Regions from separate parts of the Rossellomorea sp. NRS-1567 genome, predicted to be linked through region 2. Evidence: riboswitches for the same ligand, from Rfam matches in the RefSeq annotation. Region 2 holds a riboswitch; each other region holds the start of a gene.
The links. A riboswitch is a leader RNA that binds a small molecule or an ion and turns the genes downstream of it on or off. The one in region 2 is predicted to bind lysine.

Region 1 (2,276 bases), on a different contig from region 2:
GGAAGTGCCTGCATCGGTAAGCTTGATTGTTCAACCAGACCCGCAAGGTACGTACCCGTTTGCAATTGATCGATCAATGTGACGATCGTCCAGGCGAAGATAAGGATGTAAACGGCTGGCAGCATGGATTTGATCCCTTCCACTACTGCTGTTCCAACGGCTTTCCCTTCGATTCCTTTCAAGCTGACTTGACGAAGGAAGAAGATCAGTGCAACAAGGAGACCGAATAACCCACCATATAATAATGATTTCGTTACATCTGTATTTTCAAAAATCGGCAGGATGTCAAAAGATCCAACTGCTTGATATCCTGTCCAGAGCATCATTCCAATCGTACCGATAACAAGAGCTACGATTGGCCAGACAAGATCACCTACTGATCCTTTCGAGCTGACAGGCAGATCATTCTTCAATTCGCCTGGAATCTCTTTTTCAGGATCATAAAGGGCTCCCGTTTCAAGGGCTCTGACTTCATGCTCTTTCATCTTTCCAAAGTCCAGGCCTTTAGCAGCAACCATGATGACAAGCAGGACAGCTGCCCAGACATAAAGGTTCATCGGAATCATTTGAACGAAGGCTGAAAATGCTGTGTACTCTGTGATACTGTGTGTAGCCAGAATCGAACCGATAATACCGATGATGTACGCTCCCCAACTTGAGATTGGTGAAACGACACAAATGGGTGCCGATGTCGAGTCGATGATATAGGCCAGTTTCGCACGTGAAATTTTGTGACGATCCGTAATGGGTCTCGAAACCTGTCCAACGGCAAGGGCGTTAAAATAGTCATCAATAAAAATTATGATACCTAAAACGGCTGCAAGAAGCTGCGCCCCTTTTCTCGTTTTCACTCGTTTCATCGCCCATTCACCGAATGCGCGGCTACCGCCGGAAATATTCACAAATGCTGTGATGACTCCTAGAATGAGTAAGAAGAAAATAATATAGACATTCCAGGTGTTGAGTGCTCCATCTGCGACAAAGATGCCTTTAAAGGCGTCCCACATAAAGCTGAATGTTTTCGAAATTGAGAAATCTGCTAACAGAAAGGCAGACGCAACGATTCCTACTCCCAGTGAAAGTAGAACCCGTCTCGTAAGTATAACCATAAGAATGGCTAAAAGGGGTGGTAATAGTGAGTAAATCGTGTTTTCCATAATGTCCTCCTCCTATTTGATAGGGGGGAACCATCGTAGCATGATAGAGGATAATAAAAAAAGGCAACGATAGAGAAGCTATCATTACCTTAGTAAGTAATTTAAGTGCTCCATCACGATCTGTAGCTCCCCATTATAGAGATTCCCCTATAATGACAGTGTTATCCTTCTTCAAGATAACCCCAGCAAATACACATTCGACATGCATAATTACTTCGGCAAAAGTTCCCTTTCATCTGTTCTCACAGTTGTCATTCTCAAACAGCTTACTCTTGAACTCTGCGCCTCTACCCCATCGGACTGATGATGTGGTGTGTTATAAAATTTTCTTTATTAATATAACAAACTATCATTCTTTTGACAACTTTTTTTCCTGACTAATTTGTGGGAATTTCAATGGAAGGACTGGATTCCCCTCCTCCATTGTTATAAAACTGCGGTACATCCAGGTGAACGGTACCCATGGCAACCAGGATATCCTGCTTGATGGTTTCGGTTTTCGTTGCAAATGGAATGATGATCTGGACATTGACTTCCAGCTCGACAAACACTTTCACAACAGCATTATTAATCCCAAATTGCTCTACCGTAGTTTTAATATCAGAACGGACATCTCCGATGGAATGAAAGCGAATCGGCACTTTTGGCCCAAGGTTACCGAGTAACACGTTGTTGGTCGCTTGACCAAGAGGCACCGAGTAAGTAATCCCTTTCGCTGCTTTAGACTTCCCTTCATCAATTTCCACTTCGGTAATAAATTCAAGGTTTTCTAAATTTCCTTCTTCTGCTTCTTGAAGGTTTTGCTGAACTAAGTTGGTGATTTCTGCCTGAACCCGATTGATGGTTTGAGTATTATATTTAAATGAAACAATGTCGCCTTCTGTATTCTTTACTTCCTCGGTTATATCCGAAATATCAAGAACATCGGCAATTTTTTTGTTTATCGCTTTATTAATAACCAACGTACCGATCCTGCTGGTTTGAGTTTCAGCATACGCAAGCAGTGTCGGTTTCAAACCTTTGTTAATGATCCACAATCCGAATCCAGTCGAAATCATAAAGAATAGAATCGTGATGATCATCACATAACGAAAAGGCAGCGGCCCTCCTCTTCGGGGT
Region 2 (2,276 bases):
ACGGCCGGGCGGGGGATACGGTTATAATTGCTCGCCATGGAATACCCGTAGGCTCCTGTACTGAACACCGCCAGTATATCTCCGTAATTCGTAGGCGGAAGCATCAGATCCCAAATCAGCATGTCACCGGATTCGCAGCATTTCCCGGCGATGCTCACAAGCTCCGTGCATTCCTCTTGTGGACGGTTGGCCAGGACCGCATGGTATTTTGCCTGGTAGAGGGCGGGGCGGATATTATCCGTCATTCCCCCGTCAATCGCTACATATGTGCGCACATCAGGAATGATTTTCTTTGAACCAACCTTATACAAGGTAGTTCCCGCTTCTGCCACCATACTTCGACCCGGCTCCACCCATACTTCAGGGAGTGGATATTCATTTTTGACAAAATAGTTTTTTACACTATCCGTTATCCCTTTGACATAGGTCGGAATCGGCAAAGGCTGGTCTTCTTCGGTGTACCGGACACCAAATCCACCACCGATATTCAGCACCGGCATCGTTACGTCCAAATCAATCCGGATCCGCTGCATGAAATCAGCCAATACCTGGATCGCCTGATCAAAGCCTTCCCGTTCAAAAATTTGGGATCCGATATGGGAATGGAGGCCGAGCAATGAGAAGTATGGCTTTCTGATTGCAAGCTGAATCGCAGTGGCCGCCTGTCCGTTTGAAATGCTGAATCCGAATTTCGAATCCTCCTGTCCCGTCGTGATGTATTCATGGGTATGGGCTTCCACGCCCGGTGTGACCCTGATCAGGATCTGAACCTCTTGCTCCCGCTCTTTTGCCAGGTCATGCAGCAGTTCAAGTTCGAGGAAACTATCGACGACAAAGCATCCAATTTCAGCTTCAAGAGCCATTAGCAGCTCCTCTTCGGACTTGTTGTTCCCGTGAAAATGGATGCGTGCTGCCGGGAAGCCTGCCTCCAATGCCGTATACAATTCCCCGCCTGAGACAACATCCAGGGATAGGTTTTCTTGTTCCGCCAGGCGCACCATTTCTTTACAAAGAAACGCTTTACTCGCATAGGCCACCTGGTACTGCAATCCACTTTCCTTAAATGCCTCCCGGAACAATTTCGCATTTCCGCGGATCATTCCTTCATCGTATACCATTAAAGGCGTCCCATAGGTTTCGACCAACTCACCCGTACTCATACCACCGATTTCAAGATCCCCACTTACATTCACATCAACTGTACTCATATCCTAAACTCCTTTAGACTCTCTAAAAAACACAAAAAACCGTATGAAGCAGATGCTCATACGGTTATTCATCAAAGTTTACGGAAACAAGATGAAGACAATGTATTAACATCTCTTCAATAGTGCTCCACAACTTTTGCATTGTGACAGTCCAACATTTCTTCAATGCTGGCCCAACAAAAAATAGAATTGGCTATTTTCTGCTTCGGCGATCTGCCTTTCCCAACTTATCCCGGAATCCATTATTCTCAAAGAAGGTACTCATCATGCTCGCGCCTCTATTATCAGAGAGTGACGTATTATTTTGTTTGAATTACTATACCATTCTCTTGAAAAGGTTGTCAATTGGTTTTTGGGAGAAATCCCTGGGTACAAGGGGATTTCTTGTACCCTTTATTTCAGCTTGATTTCGAACGGTTTCATCTCAATCGGCTTATCATTACTACTTAAGGTCGCGAATGGGACGATCAGTGAGTAATCCTCGAGGCTTGCATCCTTAGGTAATGTAAAAGTGGATCGAAAACGCAGGCCATCCCTATCCACTGTCTTCGTATGAGCACTTCTGATCATATGCTCCAACATCTCATTATAATCCAGTTCATCCTTGGCACTTCGTTTAATATCTTCGGATGGGATCACCTGAACGAATTGAGCAAAATTCTCCAAAATGTCAAATCGGAACTGTTCTTCTTTGATGTTATCGATGGTGAAATCCACGGTCACTTCCCCTTTAACTTTTTGAATATCTTTCACCATGACCTGATAACCGAAACGTGGACTCTTCACTTGAAATGGAATCGATGTTTTCAATGAATGGAGGGCATCTTCATCCATGCGCTCCATGTCTGCCTGTACTTTCAGCGAATGCGCCTTGTCATTGAGTTTACTCGTAAAGAGCTCTCTTACCGTCTTTTGTATTTTCCCATCTATCTCTTTGATATGGAGTACCTCTTCACTGGACTTTGACAGCCTGTTCCCAAGATTATCAAACACGATCAGGTCTACCGTATCCTTCCGTGACTCCACCGTATACGTATACTCCAGAGTGGTCGTGGCTTTCCCATTCGT
Region 3 (2,276 bases), on a different contig from region 2:
TATGGGGATTTATACTCCTTTCCGGATCGAAGCATTTGATAACTCGAATATCCAAGGTACGGACCCTGTGTCTGCGATGATTGTATTCCTTGACGGAAAGCCTGCGAAGAATGAGTATCGAAAGTATAAGATTAAAACCGTGAAAGGCCCTGATGATTATGAATCCATGAGGGAGGTCGTTCGCAGACGGTATACGAGAGTTCTAAAAGATGGTCTTCCTTTACCGGATCTCATTATAATCGATGGGGGGAAAGGGCAGATTGAAGCGGCGAGGGATGTCATTGAGAATGAGTTGGGGTTGGATATCCCGCTTGGCGGCCTTGCGAAAGACGATAAGCATCAGACGTCGGAACTGCTGTATGGGAATCCATTGCAAATCGTCCCTCTTGGAAAGAGAAGCCAGGAATTCTACTTGCTGCAGCGGATCCAGGATGAAGTCCACCGATTTGCCATCACCTTCCACAGACAGCTCAGAGGAAAAAGCGCCTTCCAGTCCACCCTTGACGACATTGACGGCATCGGACCGAAACGAAAAAAACAGCTTCTTAAACACTTTGGCTCCATGAAGAAAATGAAAGAAGCGACGGTGGAGGAATTTATTGAAATAGGGATTCCGGAAGCTGTTGCTAAGGTATTAGTCGAAAAATTGAAGTAGGTAATAGTAGAAACAAGGAAGTATGTGCTTTCTTTTGATTGAGCTCATATTTAAAAGAGTGTTGTTTTTATAATGGTTTTGAAGTAACTTGTTGACTATGATAGTTGATTGTAGCGGAAGGTGCTCGACTCCTGCGGGAATAGCGGGAAAGTTGAGACCCCGCAGGGCGAAGCCCGAGGAGGCTCAACTCACGCCCCGCGGAAAGCGAGCACCTGGAGCGGAAATCAACCACTACTCGCTCCTGCAAATTGGCAATAAAAACTAGGATGTAAATCAATAATAATATGAATTTATTTTCAAAATGTGCATTGAATCACAATTTTTTGTATGCTATAATTAACGAAAATTTATAACATTATCACTTTTTAAAGTGGTGATAGAGGTGCGAACTTCAAAAGTACAGGTAAAGAGGAGTATGAGCTCTGTTGAGATGCCTGGAAAGGGGAGATTCGCCGAAGTGGTCTTAGTCTCATGCCGATTCCGCTGGTTCTACGTTTAAGAAATGTAGGATTGTCAAGATGATTCAATCTTGGAGAGCTATCTCACAATGCCCATGAACCTATTTAGTATGTTCTGCTGTATGTTCATTAAGCAATGAGATATTATTCTCATTGCTTTTTTTATTATCCAGCGCAGGTGATGAACCTGTTCCATGAACGTTTAGGATGATTGTGATTGTACTCTTCACCATCAAAAAATGAGTCTTAACGAAGCACTCGATTGAGAAAGAGGGAGAAGCTGTGAGTATTATTGTTCAAAAATTCGGTGGGACTTCAGTAGGTTCTGTGGAAAGAATTCAAAATGTTGCGTCAAGAATCGCAGAAGAAAAAGAAAGAGGAAATGATGTTGTGGTCGTCGTATCCGCCATGGGGAAAACGACTGATACACTCGTTGGATTGGCAAGGGAGATTACATCGCAACCAAGTAAGAGAGAAATGGATATGCTTCTTTCTACAGGAGAGCAGGTCACCATTTCGCTTCTCACGATGGCCCTGATTCAATCCGGACATGATGCCATCTCATTCACAGGCTGGCAGGCAGGGATCGAGACGGAATCCGTTCACAGCAATGCAAGGATCACCAATATTCATACTGAAAAGATGATGAGTCACCTTCAATCGGGAAGAGTGGTGATCGTAGCAGGATTCCAAGGGATGACTGAAGCGGGGGAAATTACAACTCTCGGACGTGGCGGGTCGGATACAACCGCCGTTGCAATCGCGGCTGCCTTGAAAGCAGAACGCTGTGATATTTATACAGATGTAGACGGGGTATACACAACGGACCCGCGTTATATTAAAGGGGCAAGAAAGTTACCGTCCATTTCCTATGATGAAATGTTGGAACTGGCTAATTTAGGGGCTGGCGTCCTGCATCCACGGGCAGTGGAATTTGCCAAGAATTATCAAATTCCGTTAGAGGTCAGATCCAGTATTGAAAAAGTTGAAGGAACGTATATTGAGGAGGAAGCAAGCATGGAACAAAACCTGATCGTGAGAGGCGTAGCCTTTGAAGGGGAAATCACCCGTGTAACTGTATTTGGACTGGGAAACGCATTAACGGGACTATCTTCAGTGTTTACCACCTTAGCCCAAAATCACCTGAATGTAGATATTATCAT

Region 1: linked by a shared signal. The riboswitch ahead of ACIFOD_RS07325 (Na+/H+ antiporter NhaC family protein) and the one ahead of lysA (diaminopimelate decarboxylase) in region 2 are both predicted to bind lysine.
Region 3: linked by a shared signal. The riboswitch ahead of ACIFOD_RS19395 (aspartate kinase) and the one ahead of lysA (diaminopimelate decarboxylase) in region 2 are both predicted to bind lysine.

Annotation. Positions count from the first base shown of each region.
Region 1 covers NZ_JBITPL010000012.1:5,457-7,732, reverse strand. Annotated here, with positions in the region: gene ACIFOD_RS07325 (Na+/H+ antiporter NhaC family protein) at 1-1,157, opposite strand, end outside; lysine riboswitch at 1,273-1,455, opposite strand; gene yunB (sporulation protein YunB) at 1,535-2,276, opposite strand, start outside.
Region 2 covers NZ_JBITPL010000019.1:223,933-226,208, forward strand. Annotated here, with positions in the region: gene lysA (diaminopimelate decarboxylase) at 1-1,208, opposite strand, end outside; lysine riboswitch at 1,321-1,497, opposite strand; gene ACIFOD_RS16125 (DUF4179 domain-containing protein) at 1,602-2,276, opposite strand, start outside.
Region 3 covers NZ_JBITPL010000026.1:29,893-32,168, reverse strand. Annotated here, with positions in the region: gene uvrC (excinuclease ABC subunit UvrC) at 1-655, shown strand, start outside; lysine riboswitch at 1,025-1,203, shown strand; gene ACIFOD_RS19395 (aspartate kinase) at 1,396-2,276, shown strand, end outside.